2 regions of the Paenibacillus sp. ov031 genome follow, and region 2 is predicted to be linked to the other one. Evidence: a T-box and tRNA genes for the amino acid it is inferred to sense, from the RefSeq annotation. Region 2 holds a T-box; the other holds one or more tRNA genes.
What was found. The T-box of region 2 lies ahead of BUA17_RS25585 (valine--tRNA ligase). A T-box ahead of a tRNA ligase gene usually reads a tRNA of that ligase, here a tRNA-Val.

Region 1: it encodes a tRNA-Val, which carries the amino acid that the T-box ahead of BUA17_RS25585 (valine--tRNA ligase) is inferred to sense. The anticodon was not compared.

The regions. Positions count from the first base shown of each region.
Region 1 covers NZ_FRDO01000007.1:327,238-339,022, reverse strand. Annotated here, with positions in the region: gene BUA17_RS25355 (hypothetical protein) at 1-216, shown strand, start outside; gene BUA17_RS31000 (hypothetical protein) at 321-704, shown strand; gene BUA17_RS30995 (hypothetical protein) at 697-900, shown strand; gene BUA17_RS25345 (DUF5071 domain-containing protein) at 936-1,328, shown strand; gene BUA17_RS25340 (ribbon-helix-helix protein, CopG family) at 1,615-1,794, shown strand; gene BUA17_RS25335 (DUF6809 family protein) at 1,939-2,214, shown strand; gene BUA17_RS25330 (VanZ family protein) at 2,262-3,281, shown strand; gene BUA17_RS25325 (manganese catalase family protein) at 3,393-4,295, opposite strand; gene BUA17_RS25320 (hypothetical protein) at 4,525-4,821, shown strand; gene BUA17_RS25315 (DUF3889 domain-containing protein) at 4,876-5,196, shown strand; gene BUA17_RS25310 (hypothetical protein) at 5,366-5,578, shown strand; gene BUA17_RS25305 (hypothetical protein) at 5,572-5,853, shown strand; gene BUA17_RS25300 (DUF3892 domain-containing protein) at 5,914-6,150, opposite strand; gene BUA17_RS25295 (GNAT family N-acetyltransferase) at 6,261-6,704, opposite strand; gene BUA17_RS25290 (hypothetical protein) at 6,941-7,195, opposite strand; tRNA gene BUA17_RS25285 (tRNA-Val) at 7,340-7,412, shown strand; gene BUA17_RS31915 (hypothetical protein) at 7,767-7,895, opposite strand; gene BUA17_RS25280 (hypothetical protein) at 8,055-8,429, shown strand; gene BUA17_RS25275 (winged helix-turn-helix transcriptional regulator) at 8,572-8,907, opposite strand; gene BUA17_RS25270 (NADH-dependent flavin oxidoreductase) at 9,035-10,231, shown strand; gene BUA17_RS25265 (organic hydroperoxide resistance protein) at 10,453-10,872, shown strand; gene BUA17_RS25260 (YdhK family protein) at 11,114-11,674, shown strand.
Region 2 covers NZ_FRDO01000008.1:23,860-35,644, reverse strand. Annotated here, with positions in the region: gene hemC (hydroxymethylbilane synthase) at 1-377, shown strand, start outside; gene cobA (uroporphyrinogen-III C-methyltransferase) at 382-1,944, shown strand; gene hemB (porphobilinogen synthase) at 2,052-3,053, shown strand; gene hemL (glutamate-1-semialdehyde 2,1-aminomutase) at 3,076-4,380, shown strand; gene BUA17_RS25595 (RluA family pseudouridine synthase) at 4,377-5,285, shown strand; gene BUA17_RS25590 (LysM peptidoglycan-binding domain-containing protein) at 5,422-6,894, shown strand; T-box leader at 7,053-7,332, shown strand; gene BUA17_RS25585 (valine--tRNA ligase) at 7,391-10,057, shown strand; gene BUA17_RS25580 (bifunctional folylpolyglutamate synthase/dihydrofolate synthase) at 10,135-11,511, shown strand; gene murC (UDP-N-acetylmuramate--L-alanine ligase) at 11,568-11,785, shown strand, end outside.

The DNA of each region.
Region 1 (11,785 bases), on a different contig from region 2:
TTCAGACGTTGGGGAGGACTATTGATTGGATTATTTGTTGTAGGGACTGTACCTTTGGGCTTTGCGATGTATACAGAGTGGGGTGTAGAGCGGCTGGATGCCAACATTGGATTGGGACTGGCTTTGTTTTTTACCTGGGCATACTGTGCCCTCTTGTTATGCGTGGCATTAGTGATCTGGGGGAGGTACTGGTACAAGCAATACGGGAAGAAGTGATTTTGTTGCCCGCATGATTATGATAAACGTATGTTTGCATGCAACAATCAGCATATATTGAACGTTGAAGGTAGAAATAGGTGTTAATAAAGGGGGATTTACATATGTCCCATCTTCGTCGAGTTCTGATATCGCTCTCAATCCTGATCGTATGCCTTACTGGATGTTCAGGACATATCGATTGTAATTCAGTTCAAACTCAAGCGAATACACCAAGTGAAGATGGATTCACTGGTTATGTGGTTGCCCGCGAAGGCAATTCCATTCTAGTGGTTGATCCTGCATATGAAGACTTCGGTGCGAACAAAGGAGAAAGTCGGTATTATCCGGCAAAATGGTTCTCCAATGCGCCTAATCCGCAGATCGGCTCCTATGTTGAGAATCTGGACGGATGGCAGCCCGGAAAATCAGCCCTATCCCGGTCAGGCCAGAGCGGAAACGATTGCTGTATCCTGTCCGGCCACCCCAGATGGTGCTCATATGAGTGAGGCGGATGCCATCCGGGCTGGATTGTACTCATCAGACGGAGAGCAAGTACGTATTCCTGTAATTGAGAATGTCGATTTTAATGAGGATATAGGAACATGGACCATTCGTATGCGAGATGCAATGTCAACGTCGGATACTCAGGATCCAATAGAAGTAAAAGTAGAAGACATTGAGCCATTAGGGGAGCAGGAGTAAGGATGTAGGATTTCAATGTTGGATGAAAAGAGGAGATAGGTCTGAATGTTAGAGAATGGCTTCCCCGCGACAAGTCTGATTTTGAAGCGGTGCGTAAGTTAAGTGAATTAGGTAATGAAGAGTTGCGAGATATCATTCCTGAGCTTACGGAGTGGTTGCAGGATGGGAATTGGCCCATTTTCAGATCCGTAGAAGATTTACTTTTAAGATTTGGAGAAGAACTTATTCCTCATATTCAAAATGTATTTAAAATAAGAGACTCTACATGGGAATATTTTATGCTGACGGGACTAATTAGTAGATTGCCTTCTAAATATTTGATTATGTTAAAGGGCGATTTAGAAAGAATATTAGAAAATCCTACGGAGGATGAGATGCTTGAGAAATTGGATGAGGTTATAATACCATTGCTGAATAAAATACAATAACAAGCAGTTCAGTGATTCAGGAAAGTTCATATTGAGGAGCAGCCCTTAACAACCTTGAACGGCTTAATGCCTTTCAGGGTTGTTTTTTTGTCAAAAACAGATCCGTACTTTAAAGTACAAGTCATAGCTACATATAACATGAGTGATATTTTTTCTGAGTTGAACTGACGATCTACATGTATTTAATTTGGAAGCCACAAAATAAAGAACGTATGTTTTACAAATGAATTGACTTTTTGTCCTGACAATAATACATTAATGTCAGGACAAAAAAAGAGGTGAAGCGATGTCCTCCAAAAAGATGGGGCGTCCTAAATCTGACAAACCCAAAAGCAAGACGATCGAGATACGTGTCGATGATGAAATTATGAACAAGCTCGATGCTTCGGCTGAGAAGCTGAATACGAACCGATCAGACATCGTTCGCAAAGGGATTGAGAAGATTTACGACGAACTCCAAAAATAAAAAAAAGAAAGCAGCGTTCGTCCCACGAAGAACAGCGCTGCTTCCTATCCCGCAATCACTATCAATGAGCTGACTGCATAAATATCCTACCATGTGCAGAACGCTCATTCAAGTCGATGCGAATCCATTTCTGGGAGGATGCACATGAATTCAATTCTGGAAGCACTTTATAGCGGGCGACTTCGCCCGGATGAGACGATGATGCCGACACATCCTGAATACCAATTATTAGGGCGGCAAATTGCGTCTCTGACGGAACAATGGAAGAATCGATTGAGCGAGGGAGAATTCCGTGAGCTAGAACAGTTGTTTGACTTGTGTGGTCAATGTGATGGTATGCATAGCGAAGCTGCATTTGTTCAGGGATTTCGACTGGGGGCCAACATGCTGATCGAAGTGATGAGTCATGAGTCAACGTGAGTCCTGCAAATTGTAGTGTAGGAATGATTTGATGATGTAGAAGTTTATTGAAAAAAGAAGGTGTGATTTTGATTTTGTATCAAGGAAAGTCAAGAAAATTCATCATTGTATTGTTATCGTTGTATACTTGTTTAACATTGTATTTCTTATTCCTGGGCTTCGATAGAAGCTCGGCCAGTCCTGATCAGGGCTGGCGATACAGCTTCACCCCTGAAGGAATTCCTTTACATTTTCCAATGGGGAGAGATTTTAAGATATGGTTTTTTGAAATGGGGAACTTTGTAGCATTCATCCCCTTCGGGATGGTCATTCCGCTCCTCTTTCGCTGTGGGTTTATTCGCTTTATCAGCATATTCATTCTCTGCATTACGATGTTAGAGACAGTGCAAATGATCTCCCGTTTAGGTGCGTTTGATATAGACGATATCCTGATTAATACTTTAGGGGCTGCCGTTGGATATGGAGCACAGCGGATAGTAAAGCATCATCGGAATACATTAAAAGGACTTATTCGAATCTTCCTGACAGCGATTATTTTTTCAATAGGTACGATCACTGTTGTTGGCGGCCTCAATCATTATTTAGATAACGTTGACGGAAAAAGTGTTGCACTGAATGAACTTGTTTCGAGCGATGGGGCTGTAGTATGGGATGAAGAACTCTCCAGTTTTACAGTAGGACAAACAAATGTCGAGCCTCAAATCAATCTGTACAGTAGAGAAAAACAAAAAACGAATGAGTTTTCATATCTCTTAAATAAAAAATACAAAAATATGAAAGGTTATTTCGCTATACCGGACGATGTTGTCCGAAGAACAAGCCATGAGACTATTACAATAAGCTTTATCGCCGATGGCACAGAAATTTATTCCTTGGTTGTATCAGCAAACAGCGGGGAGAACCATCCTGACTCTTTTCAAACTCCGTTAAAGGGAGTTAATGAACTGACTATAAAAGTAATAACCGATGGTTCAAATCCGGTGACCAATATAGTGATGTGGGACATTGCATTGACAGAGCCAAACACAGGGCAAAAGTTCATCAACAGCATTAAATCCATGTTTTAATATATCAATAATAGCCCTCGATCCTGCCACTGAAGCAGCAAGATCCGAGGGCTTAATCCATTTTCATGCCATATCAACAACAACTAATACATCCACTACAACAAAGCTTTCTTAATCCGCAATATTTCCCGCCATCTTCAGACGACGTGCAATTTCCTGGAAGTCTTCCTGCGAAATACCTGGTGCGAATTCTTCTTCCACCGCAGGAGCTTCAGGAATCGGATACCCTTCAGGTACGCCTTGAATGACTTCCAGCGGTTGTCCATCTTCGGGGTGTGTTCCTTTCCAGATCTGACTGATTGCAGTAAAGTCTTTATCACTATAGGTATACAGCTTAGTGTGTAGGCCCTTTTCTTCGTATTTCCAAGCCTCGTTAAAGGATTTGTTGCTCAAGGAGGGAATTGGCACCAATTTGGTTACATTCACTCCGGTTGCGATTTCAAGCGCTTTAGCATAAGCGACCACATGCACACCGCCGCGTACCAGCAAATAGCCAACAACTGCCCGGGCTGCGGGGTGATCGGTCATTTCATAAACTTTCATTTTATGTGTACGTGCTCCGCATTCAAGAAAAAAGTTATGCAGCAGATCTTCGACCAGATTTCCACTGTTAAAAACATGGGCGCCTGTCCATGGATTGCCCATGGAGTCGAAAGGCATTGCTCCCTGTGCGCCAGCCAGGAAATGATAGGATAGACGCGCATCCTTCACGGAACCAAGTGGTGTATCGTCAGGCTCTTTGTAATCAGTGGAACCTCTGAGGCATTTGTTAATGCCATGAGACACAAGCTCTACATGACCCAATTCTTCGGCGGTGATACTCATCACCAGATCGTAGAAGGGTTTCAATTTTTCTTTGGAGCGAAAATTAAAGGATTGATAGAGGTAGTTGTTCAACGTTGACATCTCTCCGAATTTACCACCCAGCAATTCTTGTATCGCTGCCGCTGCATTCGGGTCCGGTCTCTCGACATTAGGGATTTCAATTGCGATTTCATCCATACGTTTGAACATTCGGTGTAACCTCCTCGAAATGATTGTTCAGAATAATGAATTGATTCTGTCATGGCCTATTACACGTTTATCGAATACGCTAAACCCATAATTTTGCAATTGAGGCTTAAGGCGTATGTAGTTAAGTCTACATTTGTTATTTCCAATCCCGTGTTATTTATGTACAATCAGGACGAATGAAGTTAAGTATGGTTGTCATTATCTGATTTAAATGAAGGAGAAACTGAGAGTGCGCAAAAGTTGGATTATGGTAGGATGGGGTATCCTGCTGCTTGTCGTTTTTGGATGTAGCGATGTTACGGCAGCATATGCAGATTATCCGAGTGAGTTGGATCAACAAAGAAAAGATGAGCTTATAGAAAAGTACGGTTTGGAAAAGCCGGAAGATCCACCACCGCGTAATCTTTTATTGGAGGATGACTGGGGGATAAGCTTCAAATCACCAATCGAACGGTATAAGATGGCGATCAGTACGATTCAATCGCTCCAGCAACCGATTACGTTTATCCTTCGTCTACTGGTGTAAAATAAACTTCTACAGGGCAGGCTAACGTAAACATTGTCCCGAGGAGTGAATGATATGAGAATGCTCATCGTAGCCCTGATGACGGTGATACTAAGTTTAAGTGGACTAGCAACAAGTTCAGCAACTGCAATTCCGGATTATGCGAAGTGGGGAATCATTGCAGTGAAAGAAACACAAACCAAGTACAACGTGGATATTTTGGATTACAAACACATCGGTCGCACCTCACTAACAGCAGACCAATCCCGTGAACAGTTCAAGTTATGGGTACGTAACAAAGACGGTAAACAATTTGCTGTATTTGTGAATGTTGATTTTAATCCGTCTACCCAGCAGCTGAAAAAAGTACAATTCACGGAATCGGATCGACGTTGAACTGAACATGCACTGCATAGCAAGGCAGGATAGGAACCAGACTTCCCTATGAGAGGGAGTGAGTCTGGTTTTTTTATTTCAAAAAAATCCTTTTTTTAGTTGTTGAATAAAGAACTTATGTTCGCATATAATAATAAAACAAACACATGTTCTTATTGGAGGGATGATTATGCTAGGGAAATATATTGGTCAGATGGTGGAGCTCGTCTACATGGATCGTGCAGGGCATATTACACAGCGGCAGATTCGAATCAACAGTGTACGGGAAGGTAAGATTAGAGCATCCGCAGGGAAAGAAGGGGCACCCCGAACATTTCTTGAACAAGGTATTCTTGCATGGCGTCCCGTACTCCATAAGGAAGGGAAGGAAGAAATATGCTGAATGATTTTGAACGCAAAATTTTGCGTATTATTGTTAATTATGCGGGGCAGCGTCGTCGAGTACCACGAATGGATGAGCTGGAGAATAAGACGGGCAGAACCAAGGCGTTCATTCATGAGTCACTGCTGGAGCTTGAGCGCAGGCAGCATATTGTGTGGGAGAACAAGTCTACGCTGGAAGGCATACTAATTCTGCAAGCATGGGAGCAGGAATCACAGCCCATTCGCAAAAGCCAGCCTGCTGGCGATGCCGTGAAATATTTTACCGAATATTAAAACGTAAAAAACGCCAACCCGGAATGCCGGATTGGCGCCATGTTAATCAGCATACATCTATTAGAAGATAGGAAGTTGATCAAGGTTATTGGTTGGGTCGCCGTCTGCGTCACCGCGAATGTACATTTCGCCGTCTTTGCCTTTAAAGACATTCACACCTGCAATTGATCCTGCTTTTACTTCTGCCAGTGCTTGTTGGTAATCCAGCACACGTCCGGATGAAGTTTGAAACGCCGTCAGATCGCCGTCACCATTTTTTTGTACTGCTGTGAAGCTTTCGCGTGTCGTTTGATCCATGATGTCACACTCTCCTTATCTGACCAAATAGGAATCTGGTTACCTCTTTAGCCTGTCCGGATCAAAAAAAAGTATGCACAACATAGCTTCATATCGCACGCTGAGGTTATTTACAGGCTCTTTTGCATACGAACGTGCAGAATATCTGCATCATAAAAAGGCTCTTCCGAGATCACTTCATATCCGAGCTTCTCATAGAACTTCTGCGCCTGGCATTGTGCGTCCAAAACAGAGTAGGCCAATCCCAATTCGCGTGCTCGTTCTTCCATGGCTAACAGAAGCACACGTCCGTAACCGAACGAACGATGAGATTTGAGTACAGCGATACGCTGCATTTTGGCGGTATCCTTGGTGTAATAGATCAGACGCCCTGTGGCTACAGCCTGTCCATCTTTACTCAACAATACGTGATGCACATCAGGACTGATGATATCATATTGATCGATCTCAATGTCAGCAGGCACCTGCTGCTCGATTACAAAAACATGATTGCGAATATCCAATGCTTCCTGGAGTTGTTCTTCAGTCGTTACATAACTAATCTCAGCTGCCAATTCCATACCTTCTTTCTGCTCTACGCTATCAGACTGAATTATACAAAAAAATGCTTTTCCTGTATAGTTAAGACTGGAACATACTGGGAGAGGAGGGGCGCACCATGGGTATGGCAGGAGTGATGGCAATCACCCTTTTGATGGCGGCAGGAATGATTGCTTTGTTGTATTATGTGACTAAGAAGGCGTACTCCAAAAAGTGGGACGAAGACGAGTGAAATGCAATTTGATGTTCCTCAGGGTAAGACTTCAACATTGCCTTGTGGGGAGTAAACGTCATGCACAACAGACTTGGAATACACATCCAGCCAAACGGGCAGATCATCATTCACCTCATGGGGCTCTTTTAACTGTTGGAATTGTACTGTATGTTCATCCCGTTCCAAACTACAACCGACAGAAACGTATATTAATGCAACAAGCGCAATCAAACAGGCTAAGTTTTTGGCTATGATAAATAAACGCAGCTTACGTTCTTTCATGTTCCTCATATGGAAGTCACCTCGTCATCAAAATGGTAATCATTCCTTTATTGTGCACCAATTCAAATAAAATATTACCAATATAACGATTGACAATGAACACGGTTACTTGGTATGATACTGTTACTCGATTGGAAAACAATCAGATATCATGATCTGTTAGCTCAGCTGGGAGAGCACTATCTTGACAGGGTAGGGGTCAGTGGTTCGAGCCCACTACAGATCATACGCGAGAAGCCTTGCAGAGCAAGGCTTCTTTTCCTTATAGAAGAAACTACACTATAATTTTGTGTTCATTAAAGAGAAATGGTCAATTTTTGGTCAAGATCATGTTATTTTGCTAAGTATCTCGTTAATTAAATTGCTTTCTACAAGTTCTGTTATTGATTATCGTTAAAAAAATGCCAACGTCACATTAACTGTGAGTTGGTATTTTTTACGTTAACCGAAAAGAACAGTGTTTAACTTTTCAGCTGTTTCTTTTGCATGCGTATGTCGCATTCCGTGAAATTTAATTATTGGAATGTTCCAACAGAAACCAAAAGTATTTAATCACTTGGCAGAAATAATTATAAATCGACTATTTGCCGTCAAAAGCCTCCATAATGAGAAAATAACTGCTTATGATGCAGCGATCCAGCACCGGCAGAATTAAAATGAACAATTGCAGAATACCGGCGTTCTGATTATATATATAAAGTTTTCTCACTGTGTAACATTCCCTGATTGTAAGTGTTCATTTATATATAGGGAAATTAAAATTACAAACAAAGTTTTTCTCAAGTAAAGATCAGGGTGCATTTTCAAGCAGACCAAAAATAACTTGAATAAAACAACACTAATCATTCAACTTTAGGAGGATATTCTTATGAGAACGAAATCACTAAAATTAATTACAGTTGGTGTGATTTTTGCTTTAGGGATTGGAATAGGTGTCTATGGATGGGGAGCTGCATCTGCTAATACTAGTCCCTCTGAAGATCAAATGGAAATCAATGATAAAGGTGAAACATATGGTTCATTTGTTTATCATGATGGAAAAGAAATAGATTTAGTTAAGGCTATAGGTGTAAACGGAACGGAAGGTTACATCAAGACTTCAGATATGAATCAAGATTTGCCACAAACTCCCGAAGAAGCAATTCAGAGTATGAATGAACTAAAAGTCGATAAGTATATAAACTTGTACGATAGCAACGAGAATATTATCGGAAAATTTTTACTTGAGAGTTCAGAAGATTAAAACTAAACTACACTACTCCCCCAAAAGATGCTCTCCATAATGATTGCGAGCACTTTAAAATTCCAACAAGTAAATTCAGTTCACGTACTGCTCCACTTGTAGTATTCTACTGAGAATATACATAAAGCTTGCAGCAGTTTGACTAATTCTTCTGCAAATCAGCAAGATTCTGTCTACCCCAATCGCAGAGAATCTCCAGCACGGGCATCAGCGTTAATCCTTCACGAGACAAAGAGTATTCTACTTTTGGCGGTAATTGTGGGTACTCTGTACGGATGATTAATTGGTCGGCTTCTAGTTCCTTCAGTTGAGAGCTTAGCATTTTATGCGTAATTCCATCCAAAGCTCTTTTCAGTTCTCCATATCGCAATGTTTCTTTTTTCCATAACCAAAATAAGATATGCATTTTCCATTTTCCACCGATCAACGACATGGCATGTGAAAATGGTTTAACGTTTACTTCCTCAGCAATTTCCATATTCCACTCTCCTTTTAGTTAGTATCTACCTTTTAAGTGCATACTATACTCTTTTTTCACCCTACTATACAATAACTCATGAAACAGAGACAAGGGTGGACATGCCTAATAAAAGGAGAGAATATATATGGAAAATAGTAATCGTAATTTCTTGCAGCCTTATACATTTGCGAATGGTTTTACGTTGAAAAATAGAGTGGTCATGGCGCCAATGACAACAATGTCCAGTTTCTTCGATGGTTCCATCACCAATGATGAAGTCGATTATTATGCCGAACGGGCTGGAGGCCCTGGAATGATCATTACAGGTGTTGCGTACGTAACCGATGGGGGAAAAGGCTTCGAAGGTGAGCTCTCCATCGCAAGTGATTCTACAATCAAAGGACTGTCCAAAATTGCAAGAGCCATTCAGAAAGACGGAACGAAAGCCATTGTGCAAATCTTTCATGCAGGGCGCAAAACGAACTCCAAAACGCTAAGAGGTGTACAACCCACCAGTGCGAGTGCAATCGCTGCCGCTCATCCAATCGGCTCGGAGACGCCGCGTGAATTGACTCCTGAGGAAATCGAAAACATTATTAAGGACTTCGGCAGAGCAACCTTACGAGCCATTCAAGCTGGTTTTGACGGGGTAGAGCTTCACGGGGCCAACACATATCTGTTGCAGCAATTTTTCTCCGTCAATTCCAATCAACGGTCCGATCAGTGGGGTGGCAGTTTTGAAAATCGTATGCGATTTCCGCTGGCAGTCATTCAGGAGGTTGCATCGGTGATCGATGCTCATGCGGATAAACCCTTTATCCTCGGTTACCGGATTTCACCGGAAGAAATTCATATGCCGGGCATTCAGCTCGAAGACTCCTTGGCGTTTGCCCAGGCGCTGACAGACACTCGGGTTGATTACATTCATCTGTCGATGGGAAGTTACAAACGAACATCTTTAAACCACCCACATGATAAAGAGCCAATCTTGACTAAATTCGTCCGAGTTTTGGATCACAAAAAACCTCTGATTGGCATCGGATCGATTGAGCGGCCGGAAGACGCGGAAGAGGTCATCAACGCCGGGGCAACTTTGGCTGCACTCGGACGGGAATTGATTCGTGAGCCAAAATGGGTACAGAAGGTGAAAGCAGGTGACCTTGGCAGCATTCGTTACCAAATATCCCCGTCGGATATGGATGAGTTGCGCATTCCATTGGCGATGCAGACTTATCTGGAAGGTTCGTTTCGGGAGGTCATGCACTTTACTACCGACAGTCAGGAAGGGACTGACTACCAGAATTCACTTGCACCGATGGAGGGCTTTGAGAAGAAAATGTAAAAGCTAAACTATATTAGGTAGATTCAACTTTTGGATCAGTGATAGATATTTATCAATTACGGAGCAACCATTTCCTGCTATTACAAGAGGGAATGGTTGTTTTTAATTTTATAATAATGATTTACAAACACAATTAAATTGTGTACAATATAATTGTTAGCAAAACAAAAGAGACATCATCTTCACAAAATAAAATCTAAATTACAGAGGAGCCAATACTCATGAAAACATTATATGAAACTACAGTTATCAATACAGGTGGACGTCAAGGGATTGTGCAATCGCCAGATAACGTATTTATGCTTGATGTCGCTGCCCCACCTGAACTGGGAGGCAAAGTGACGACAGCTACGAATCCAGAGCAATTGTTTGCAGCAGGCTACAGTGCTTGCTTTAATTCAGCGCTGGAATTTCAGTTAAAGAAACACAAAGTCGAAATTGAGAGAAGCACAGTATCGGCTACGGTTATGCTTGTGACGGACCCTACGGATAATGGTGTGAAACTGGAAGTGGAACTTGAAGTTAAAATTGAGGGTTTGGATGAGGAGACAGCACAGAAATTTGTGAAACTTGCGCATGACTACTGCCCATATTCCAAAGGAATCAAAGGGAACGTCAATGTTACCGTGGGACTAGCCTAATTATTGAGCTGAGTCGATCGAACGGTTTCGTTTCGAACTTCGTGTTGAAGTCTGAAGCATGTATTTAAAATAATTTCTAAAAACTGAAGGCCTCCGAAAAATCGGAGGTTTTTTTGATATGCTCTTAATTCTGCAGCGATAACCAACCAAATAATAGATAAAGAAATCAATTACGGTTGAAATATACCCATATGGGGTATATTATAGGTGTAGAAATCGAAAGTTTAAAGGAGTGCAACTCATGAAAAAGTATGCAATAATATTGCTGACTACGGTGATCACGGGCAGTCTGATGTTAAGTGGATGTGGCAAGAATGCTGAGCAGGATAATAGCAGTAGTGACAGTCATGCAGCGAGCACAGGAGAGATGCACCACTCGGATTCGGGAGAATTACCGGAAGGACTTCAGGAAAAGAAAAATCCTACATATCCAGTGAGCAGCCATGTCGTGTTGAGTACGGACCATATGGCCGGAATGAAGGGTGCAGAAGCAACAATTGTGGGAGCCTATGAGACAACAGCTTATACAGTCTCGTATACACCAACTACAGGGGGAGACACTGTAAAAAATCATAAATGGGTCATTCAAGAGGAAATTCAGGACCATACGGATCAACCGTATGCAGCAGGAGCAGAGGTTGTGCTGAACGCTGACCACATGCCAGGAATGAAAGGTGCTAAGGCAACGATTGACTCCGCTGAGCAAACGACGGTATATATGGTTGATTATACCCCGACCACAGGCGGAGATCCGGTGAAGAATCATAAATGGGTCATGGAAGAAGAATTGTCTGCTAAATGAGAGAGCTTGAAGTAAGTGCCTGAAGTAATAGTTGTTAAGCCTCACATCCATGCGTATAACTTGTGTTAGTCATTATGTGATTACCAAAACCACCCTCCTCACTTTTTAAGT
Region 2 (11,785 bases):
GTCTTCCCGCAGTAGGTCAGGGTGCGCTTGGCATTGAATGCCGTGAAGACGATGCGGAACTGCTCCATCTGTTGCAGTTGTACAACGATCCGGAAACCGCATTTCCTGTGTTGGCTGAACGTCGCTTCCTTAGTGTATTAAATGGGGGCTGTCAGGTTCCGATTGGAGCTCATGCCGTATGGGTGAAACAGCAAGATGCAGATTCCCCGAATGGACAAAACACGTTACAATTAACAGGTATGGTCGGTACGCCGGACGGTGGACTGATTCTTAAAGAAGCAATGACGGGCAAAGATCCGGTTCGTCTTGGGGAAGAAGTGGCTTGGAGATTGATTGAACGGGGAGCAGAGCAGATACTGGCAGAAGTTAGGGGATGAAGACATGGTGGGGAAGGTCTTTTTGGTTGGTGCAGGTCCAGGGGACGCCAAGCTGATTACGGTAAAAGGCTGGGAATCGATCGGTCGAGCGGATGCTGTTGTTTACGATCGGTTGGCTAGTCCAAGATTACTCAAACAAATGAAGCCCGGCGCGGTTAAGATATATGTGGGTAAACGGCCGGATCGACATACGATGAAGCAGGAAGAAATCAACCAGCTGTTGGTTGATCTCGCACTGGAAGGCAAGGTTGTGGTCCGGCTTAAAGGGGGAGACCCGACGATATTCGGACGCGTAGGTGAAGAGGCTGATCTGCTGCGCAAAAACGACGTTCCTTTTGAAATCGTACCTGGTGTAACCTCAGCAATAAGTGTACCTGCTTACGCTGGAATACCTGTGACCCACCGCGACTATGCTTCCTCTATTTCCATCATTACGGGGCATGAGAGTCCGGACAAGCTTGATCGCAGTATTCATTGGGATAAAGTGACGAATGCAACAGGCACACTGGTATTTATGATGGGAGTCTCCAAAATTGGATATATCAGCGAACAGTTGATTCGCCACGGACGCCCTGCGCAAACACCAGTGGCATTGATTCGATGGGGAACAAGAGCAGAGCAGGATACGATCACAGGTACGCTTGAAGATATTGAAGCAAAAGTCATCGCTGCGAATTTTCAACCACCCGCTGTCATTGTTGTTGGTGAGGTGGTGAACCAGCGCGAACAATTGAAATGGGCGGAAGCACTGCCGCTGTTTGGCAAACGCATTTTGGTGACGCGAGCACGCAGTCAGGCTAGTGAATTGGTCAACCGGATCGAGGAACTTGGCGGTGAACCTTATGAATTTCCGGTAATTGAGACCGTGATGCCATCAGGGGAGTCGGCACAGGAAAGTGTCAAACGGGCGTTTGGTGCGTTAAATACGTTTGACTGGGTATTTTTCACGAGTGTAAACGGGGTGGAATTCTTTTTCCGTCATTTGCAGCAGCAGGGAAAAGATATTCGCTCCATTCATCAAGCGAGAATTGCGGCGGTAGGGCCTTCCACTGGGGAAGCTTTGCGTAGGTATGGCATCGTGGCGGAAGTCATCCAAGGACCATTTCAGGCCGAAGGTATGCTTGAAGCTTTTGAAAGTGAACTGAAGGAAGGGCAGAGGGTTCTTTTACCGCATGGAGATCTCGCACGCTCCTGGTTGCCTGAACAGTTGAGGGAGCGGGGACTTCTGGTCACCGAGGCGATTATCTATGACACCATTCTGGCTGGCGAGGATGACGATGAACTGCTGAAGCTGCTTGAAGAGGGCGGCATTCATGCGATGACCTTCACGAGTTCTTCCACAGTCACCAATTTCATGAGTATTCTGAAACGAATGGGATTGCAGGACCCCTTATCTTTTTTGGAAAATGTAGAGGTTGCATGTATCGGGCCTGTTACAGCGAAGACGGCAGAAGCAGCAGGCTTGAAGGTCACAATGATGGCTGAAGAAGCAACCATTGAGAGTCTGATTTCTGTGTTGTCTGAGTGGAAACGAAAGCCTGCTACAGAAGCTGTATTTCCCCGTTAAACCTATAAATTGAACCGCAATCGATAGATGAAGCGTGCTGAATTCGTTACGATACCGGCGCGCTTCGCTTTTTGCTCCACATTACTATTCAGGGAGGTTTCACACGTATGAGTTTTCCAATTGTGCGGCATCGCCGTTTACGTCAATCCACAGGTATTCGCAATATGGTGAGAGAGACCCATTTGACTGTGGATGACTTTATCCAACCCATCTATGTTACTTATGGTGAAAATGTAAAATCCGAAATCAAATCCATGCCGGGCGTATTCCGCTTCTCGCTGGATCGTCTGCAGGAAGAAGTGAAGGAGATTGCCGATCTGGGTATTCCGGCTGTGCTCTTATTCGGTATTCCTGAAACCAAAGACAGTGTTGGTTCGTCTGGATTTGCTGAAGATGGCATTGTACAGGAAGCAACGAAGCTGATTAAGTCCTTGTATCCTGAGCTGCTGGTTGTTGCTGATACCTGTCTGTGCGAATTCACCGATCATGGTCATTGTGGCATGGTGCACACCGTGGAAGTGGACGGTCACATTTGCGGAGATGTTCTCAATGACGAATCATTGGAGCTGCTCGTGAAAACAGCGGTATCCCAGGCTAAAGCTGGAGCGGACATCATTGCACCATCCAACATGATGGATGGATTTGTCCAAGCGATTCGTGCCGGACTGGATGAGAATGGCTTCAGTCACATTCCAATCATGTCCTACTCCGTAAAATATGCTTCAGCATTCTATGGTCCATTCCGCGAAGCTGCGGATTCCACGCCACAATTCGGAGATCGAAAGTCGTATCAGATGGACCCGGCAAACGCGCGTGAAGCATTGCGTGAAGCCGAAACCGATGTGCTCGAAGGCGCGGATATGTTGATGGTGAAACCTTCATTGTCCTATCTGGATGTCATGCGTACAATCAAGGACAATTTTGATCTGCCACTGGTTGCTTACAACGTAAGTGGAGAGTATGCCATGGTGAAGGCAGCGGCGATTCAAGGGTGGATTGATGAGAAGAAAGTGGCCATGGAAATTCTGCTGAGTATGAAACGTGCGGGGGCAGATATGATTATTACGTACTACGGAAAAGACGCTTCACGCTGGTTGGCCGAGAAATAAATTTATATTAAGGAGGATGTTCATGACTGCACAACAAGGAACTCGTCGCAATGATGAGCGCTCACGCAGCGCATTTGAAGAAGCCAAGCAGTACATACCTGGGGGTGTGAACAGTCCCGTTCGGGCGTTCAAATCGGTGGGGCTTACCCCGATCTATGCAGAGCGCGGAGAAGGCTCCAAAATCTATGATATTGATGGCAATGTTTTTATTGATTATGTGGGATCCTGGGGTCCGCTTATTATGGGACATGCGCATCCTGACGTTGTGGAAGCTTTGCGTGAGACAGCCCTTAAAGGAACAAGCTTTGGTGCGCCAACACTGCTGGAGACCGAGATGGCAAAACTCGTCTGTGACCGTGTGCCTTCGATCGATATCGTACGAATGGTGAATTCCGGTACGGAAGCAACCATGAGTGCAATTCGGCTGGCACGTGGTGTAACCGGACGCAGTAAAATTTTGAAGTTTGAAGGATCATATCACGGGCATGCCGATAGCTTGCTGATCAAAGCAGGATCTGGTGTAGCAACACTGGGTCTGCCTGACAGCCCTGGTGTTCCTGAAGGTGTGGCTATGAATACGATTACGGTTCCATACAATGACCTGGAGTCAGTGAAGCTTGCTTTTGAACGTTATGGTGAAGAACTGGCCGCCGTCATTGTGGAACCTGTTGCAGGTAATATGGGAGTTGTGCCACCCGTTTCAGGTTTCCTTGAAGGCCTGCGCAATTTGACGTCTCAATACGGCAGTCTGCTCATTTTTGACGAAGTCATGACCGGTTTCCGTGTAGGGTTGAACTGTGCACAGGGACGATATGGCGTTACACCTGACCTGACTTGTCTGGGTAAAGTAATCGGTGGCGGGCTTCCGGTGGGCGCTTATGGCGGCAGACGTGATCTGATGGAACAGATTGCTCCGACCGGACCGATCTATCAGGCAGGTACACTGAGCGGTAATCCACTGGCTATGGTAGCAGGTTATACGACACTCAAATTGTTGACACCGGAGGTCTATGATCGTCTGGAGACACTGTCTGCACGCTTGCAGGCTGGGTTTGAGAAGAATGCAGCAGAGACGGGTGTAGCCATAACGATTAACCGTGTTGGTTCGATGGTATGTCCATTTTTCAGTGCTGTTCCGGTTACGAATTATGATATTGCTAAAGAAAGCAATCTCGATCAATTCCGTCGTTACTTTGCGGCCATGATTGATCAGGGTGTAAGTGTTGCACCTTCCCAATACGAAGGCATGTTTGTTTCTGGCATGCATACGGAGCAGGATATTGACGATACGATCGAGGCAAACCGTAAGGCTCTTCAATCATTATGACCATTAAAAGTTGGAGACGTCGTGGGGAATGGCTTGAGCTAATGCCAGGCAAAGCGGTGACAGGCAGTTCAGACAGGCAAACGGCTGCAGAGCAATGGCTCTTGTCTGAGCTTCAGTTACCAGAGAAAATGTTGCGTCAGCTAAAGACGAACCAAGGCATACAACTCGCAGGGGACCGGCTTCGGCTGGCCCTTTTTGCGTCTCAGCCGATCGATGTTGAACCGCGTTGGGCGGATATCGATGTTCTGTATGAGGATGACTTCTGTCTGGTCGTGCATAAACCGGCCGGAATGAAGCTTCATCCCGATGGGAGCCGGGCGGATCAAGCGATTACACTGGATCATGCGGTTGCGTCTTATTACGAAATGAATGGAATTCAGACGAATGTACGCCATGTTCACCGTCTGGACGAGGACACAACTGGACCTGTTTTATATGCCAAAAATGCTTTTGCCCTCGCGAAACTGGATGAAGCGATGCGCCGTAAAGACATTGGACGCCATTACGTCGCCATTGCAGGCGGTCAGATATCCATGGAGCTGAATACAATTGATGCTCCGATTGGGAAGGACAGGCATCACAAGCAACGCAGACGTATCTCTGAAGGTGGGCAGGACGCTGTAACTCACGTGGAGATCGTGGAGGTATGGGATAGGGCGACCCTTGTCCGGCTGACACTGGATACAGGACGCACACACCAGATTCGGGTGCATTTAAGTTATGCAGGACATCCCCTCGTTGGAGATGAGTTATATGAAGGCAGAAGGGATTCTATTGGTCGACAAGCGCTTCATGGTGAGACACTGAGTTTTGCTCATCCACTAACAGGTGCACGAATTGAAGTGGCAGACCCTTGGCCGCAGGATTTTGAACAACTGGCACAACGGGAAGGCAAGGACCAATAAACTGGGAAGGTTTACACAAAAGGTGGCATGCTCATCTCATTCAAGGCATATAGATGGGGTAACGAAGGATTTGGACCATGGATCAGTCCCATGAGAAGGATCATGGTGAACATATGCCGAAAGGAGGACGCCACCTTTGTTGAATCAACCTTATGGTTTACGGTTCGATATTTATGAGCGCGTTCATTTGTCAGAGGGAGTTCCTGCAATTGAGGAACTGGAGGAAATTGAGTTATATCCCCGCATTCAGGTGATAGGTCAGGATGATCATGCAACATTGCGAGGCCATCTTTTGCTAACAGGTGCGTATCGGGGAGAGAACGAGATCTCGGAGGAACTCAAACATTTTATTCCGGTGGAGATCACGGTACCCCTGAACCGGGTAAGATCGCTTGAGGATATTTCCATTGAGATCGAAAATTTTGATGTCGATTTGTTATCCAACCGAAGTCTGAACATTACTGGCGTATTGTCGCTTCGCGGTATCGAGGGCTTTCCGGTGGAGGAACCGCAGGTCTGGTCAGCAGATGAGTTTACCGTTGTACATTCGCCCGACCCTAAGCAGGGCGACCGTTCTGCTGAAACAGAGCAGATAGGCAGCTATCCCAATGTGTTTGCTCAGGAGTATCTGCTTCAACGGAGCGAAGAGGAGTTACAGCAGGAACATCTATTTCAAGCTGCTTCCGAACCGTTTCAATCCTGGCAGCAAGGGGATGGGAATGCGGAGCAAAGCAAAATAGCTGAAAACGAAGAGTCCTCGTCCTTGAGGGACAAGGAGGATGAAGCGCAAGCGGATGTGTTGTCCGATACGCCTTCTCCCGTTTCGTCTTTTTTAGCGGAGACAGCCGACAGGTTGGCTTCTTACCCTGAATCTGAGCCTTTGCTTCCTCTGGCTGAAGAGTCGTCTGTCTGGTCCGAGCCTTCCGTCGAGACCTTACATACGAACCTAAGGAATTCGGAGCAGACCGATTCCAAACTGGATCTGCAGCCTTCGGATGAACAGGCAGCGCCGGACGTATGGCATTTTGAATCTGCCCGATCTGAACCAAAGCAGGAGGATCAGACGGTTGCAAATGTTCCGGCAGGTTCGCAGTCAGAGAACTGGCAGGATGTCTTCGCAGCATCTGAACCGGAAATTTCGGAGGAAAACACACCTCCTCTTGAAGCGGTGGAGACGAATGAGCCTGCTGAAAAAGAATCTTTTATCCCTGAACCTGTGGCTGAGACGGAAGACAAGCCGGAGCTTAAGGTTGCTTTTGGCAGCAAGAGAGAATCCGCACCCAAACAGGAAGAGGGCGTAGGCATCTCCTCCTTGTTATCCTCTGGCAGGGTGACACGGGAGGCGGAGGCTGAACGGGAGCAAGAGGCACTTGCTGGAGTCCAGCAGCAAGAAGCATACCCGCCTGATGATGTAGAGTGGAAGAACCTGTTTCTCGGCACCATTGTCGATCAGACCCCGTTCCGTAAGGTGAAGTTATGCATTGTACAGCGTGAAGAGACGCTCGATACCATTGCAGACCGATATCAGTTAAGTACCCGAGAGCTCCAGTTGTATAATCGTTTGTCCGAACAGGTTGTGGAAGAAGGACAGATTCTATATATCCCTTAACCTGTAGGCTGGTTTAATGACCATTTCGACCCGTGATCCCTTGAGGATGGCGGGTTTTTGCTTTGTCAGCCCTCAACCTGCATTGCAGCGCGCTTTTTCCGCTGTTGTCAGGTTGACTATCGGGCACGGGCAGGGTATGATGTGTTTAGGTTTTTTGAAGAACAACGTGGATCGGGAGTAGTAGACAGTATGACCTTTCAGAGAGCGGGATTGTAGCGCTGGGAAATTCCGTAGGAACCAACTGATCGAAGTCGCCCGGGAGTTGCCTGTTTGAATACAAGGGATGAGTAACTTTAGTATCATTCATTCCTAAGGTAGGATGGGCCGGTCGCAGCCGTTATCTGCTTGAAGTGTCACGTAAGTTCAGAGGGGGTAGTCTACCTTTCTATCTGCGTGAAACAAAGGTGGTACCGCGAAAGCTAACCTTTCGTCCTTTGATGGATGAAAGGTTTTTTTGTTTTTTGGCGATGATGAATAAGTAACGGAGGAATGACACATGTCTGAACAAAAAAATTCAGCTGCAACAGAAATGCCAACCACATATGATCCGAAAGCTGCGGAACAAAAATGGTATTCCACTTGGATGGAAAATGGATATTTCAAAGCAGGCCAGCGTAAAGATGCTGAACCTTATACGATTGTAATCCCACCCCCGAACGTAACCGGAATGCTCCATATCGGGCATGCGCTCGATTTCACACTGCAGGACATTCTGATTCGTACCAAGCGGATGCAGGGCTATGATGCACTGTGGCTGCCGGGTTCTGACCATGCAGGTATTGCTACCCAAACCAAAGTAGAGCAGAAATTGCGTGAAGAAGGTCAGACTCGTTATGATCTGGGACGCGAAAAGTTCTTGGAGAAGGTATGGGACTGGAAAGAGCAATACGCAACGACCATTCGTCAGCAATGGGGCAAGATGGGCTTGTCGCTCGATTACTCGCGTGAACGTTTTACACTGGATGAAGGTCTATCCCAGGCTGTGCGTAAAGTGTTTGTTCAACTGTATGAAAAAGGCCTCATTTATCGAGGCAAACGAATTATTAACTGGGACCCGGTGAATCGGACTGCACTGTCCGACATCGAGGTTGAATATAAAGAAGTTCAGGGTCACTTGTACCATCTGCGTTATCCGCTCAAAGACGGAAGTGGGTATGTCACAGTAGCGACTACTCGCCCGGAAACGATGTTGGGAGATACGGCAGTTGCAGTTCATCCTAAGGATGAGCGTTACGCAGACATGATTGGCAAGGTGCTTGTTCTGCCTATTATCGGACGGGAAATTCCGGTTATTGCAGATGAGTACGTAGATAAAGATTTCGGAAGCGGCGCCGTGAAAATAACGCCTGCTCATGATCCGAATGACTTCGAAGTGGGCCTTCGTCATGATCTGCCACAGATTACGGTGATGGATGAGACGGGTACGATGAATGCCGAAGCAGGCAAATATCAGGGACTGGATCGCAGTGACTGCCGTAAGCAGATTGTTGCAGACCTGCAAGAACAGGGCGTATTGATCAACATCGAGGATCATACGCATCAGGTTGGACACAGCGAACGTACAGGAGCTGTTGTTGAGCCGTATTTGTCCACACAGTGGTTTGTTGAGATGAAGCCGCTCGCGGAGAAAGCGATTGAGAAGCAACAAAGCGGTGAAGGGGTTCATTTTGTTCCGGATCGTTTTGAGAAAACGTATCTGAACTGGATCGAGAATGTTCGTGACTGGTGTATCTCTCGTCAATTGTGGTGGGGTCATCGTATTCCTGCCTGGTACGACGAGGAGACTGGAGAAGTTATTGTATCTGCTGAAGATCCGACAACATTGCCAGAATACGCTGGACGCAAGCTGAGACAGGATGAAGATGTTCTGGATACATGGTTCAGCTCCGCATTATGGCCGTTCTCTACTTTAGGCTGGCCGGAAGACACGGAAGATCTGAAACGTTATTACCCGACAAGTGTACTCGTAACAGGGTATGACATTATTTATTTCTGGGTGGCGCGTATGATCTTTACCGCTCTGGAGTTCACGGAAGAGGTTCCGTTCAAGGATGTGCTGATGCACGGTCTTGTTCGTGATGCAGACGGACGCAAGATGTCCAAATCGCTAGGCAATGGTGTTGATCCGTTGGATGTGATTGAGAAATATGGTGCGGATGCAATGCGTTACATGATCTCTACAAGTAGTACTCCGGGTCAGGATCTCCGTTTCCGCTGGGAGCGGGTTGAACAGGCTCGTAACTTTGCCAATAAAATCTGGAATGCATCGCGCTTCGCTTTGATGAATCTGGAAGGGTTCACCTATGAAGATCGTGATATTAGTGGAGACCTTGGAACAGCGGATTACTGGATTTTGCACCGCCTGAACGAAACTTCTCGTGATATTACGCGTCTAATCGAAGCATATGAATTTGGAGAAACAGGCCGTTTGCTGTATAACTTTATTTGGGATGACCTGTGTGACTGGTATATTGAATTTGCGAAGTTGTCCTTCTATGGGGAAGATCCGGTTGCCAAGAAGAAAACACAATCGGTTCTTGCTTATGTGCTGGATCAGACTATGCGCCTGATTCATCCGTTCATGCCGTACATTTCGGAAGAGATCTGGCAGCATCTGCCGCATGAAGGCGAAACGATTACGTTGGCTTCCTGGCCTGTGTATGACCCTGCACTGGAGAACCCAGAAGCGGTTGCCGAGATGAACCTGCTTATGGATACCATTCGTGCAGTACGAAACATCCGTGCAGAAGTAAACGTACCAATGAGCAAGAAAATTGAATTGATGGTGAAAGCGAACAACGCAGAGACATCCAGCATCATTGAACGCAACAGCCATTACATCAAACGTTTCTGTAATACGTCCGAGTTCGACAGCGGCTTGGATCTGAGTTCACCGGATAAAGCAATGACTGCAGTCATTACTGGGGCTGAGCTGTACTTGCCGCTGGCGGGTCTTATTGATATTGATCAGGAAGTGGCTCGTCTGGAGAAAGAGTTGCAGAACCTTGAGGGCGAAGTACTCCGTGTGGAGAAAAAGCTGGCGAACGAAGGCTTTGTTGCCAAGGCTCCTGCCAAGGTTATTGAGGAAGAGCGCGCCAAGCAAGCTGATTATTCCGATAAACGGGATAAGGTGATTGCACGAATCAAGGAACTGAAAGGTTAATATATTCGGGTCGGATGGAGTGCTTCTGCGCCATCCGGCCGCTTTTTTCAACCAAACTCAAACCAAAGGTGAATCATATGACGGAACTTAACGGGACAGAAGTAGCATCTCCTTTACTTACCTATGACGAGGCCGTGAACTGGATCAATGGCCTTATTCCTTTTGGCATCCGACCTGGATTGGAACGAATCGAGGGATTGATGTCATTGCTGGGTAATCCTCACCAGCGTCTCAAATTTATTCATGTCGCGGGAACGAACGGCAAAGGTTCGACTTGCGCTTTTTTGACGTCAGTGCTTCTTCAGGCGGGATATGATGTTGGAACGTTTACGTCCCCTTATATCACCAAATTCACAAACCGTTTTCAGTACAACGGTAAGGATATCCCGGAAGAAACTTTGCTCAAAATCTCAAACCGCCTGTATCCATTGGTTCAAGAGATGGCTTCAACTCCCTTTGGATCACCTACGATGTTTGAGGTATCTACAGCAATCGCCCTTCTGTATTATGCGGAAGAGTGCTACCCTGACATTGTAGTATGGGAGACAGGGCTCGGGGGAAGGATGGACGTAACGAATATTGTTACACCCGTGGTATCGGTCATTACCAATATCGGTATGGACCATACGGATGTACTGGGAGATACGATTGAGGCGATTGCTGGAGAGAAGGCGGGTATTATTAAGGCGGGGGTACCCGTTGTTACCTGTGCCACGCAGCCAGAGGCTGTGAAGGTGATCCAGGAGACGGCAGAGCGGCTGCGTTCAACCGTGTATCTGGCGGGAGATCGTTTCTCCTATCATAGACTGGACAGTGATGAGAACGGACAATCTTTTCATTTTACAGGACCGTTCCGTGATCTGGACGCTCGTATTCGCATGCAGGGCGTACATCAATGCGACAATGCAGCGGGCGCACTTATGGTACTAGAGTTGCTTCGCCAATACATGGCATTTATGCTGGATGATGAAGATATTGCACTTGGACTGGAACATGCCTTCTGGGCAGGACGGTTCGAGAAGGTGGTTGATCAGCCCCGCATTGTTCTGGATGGAGCGCATAATCCGGAGGGGGCCGAATCGCTGGCCAAGAGCATTATCGACGTATATCCTCACAACAAGTTAATTTTGATGATGGGCATGCTGGCGAATAAGCATCACGAAGCGTATTTGCAGCATATACTGCCACTAGTGGATACGCTGATCCTGACCGAGCCAGATTTCCGACGCAAAATGGATGCAGCCGAATTGCTGCAGATCGTCGAACGGGTACGTCCCGCCATTGCGAAACCGGAACTGGAAATCATCGTCGAGCCCGAATGGGTAAAGGCACTTGATCTATTGAAGTCACGGACGGAAGCGGAAGATCTGGGGGTGGTGTCCGGCACATTGTACCTGATTGCAGATGTGCGGGCAGCCCTTTTGCATCAAACCGATTCTGAAAAAGGTTGGTGAAAGTTTTGTTAAATACATCGGAACACGTTCATTTTATAGGGATTGGCGGATATGGCATGAGTGCCATCGCGAGAGTTATGCTTGAGATGGGATACACCGTTACCGGATCGGATGTCGCTTCACAGGAGTTGACCGAGAAGCTGGCAGCCAAGGGAGCGAAAATATATATCGGACATACGGCAGAGCATGTAAACGGGGCAGACCTGGTTGTCTACTCCACGGCAGCTCCAGCTGATAATGTGGAACGGGTGGCAGCTGAAAAGCTGAACATCCC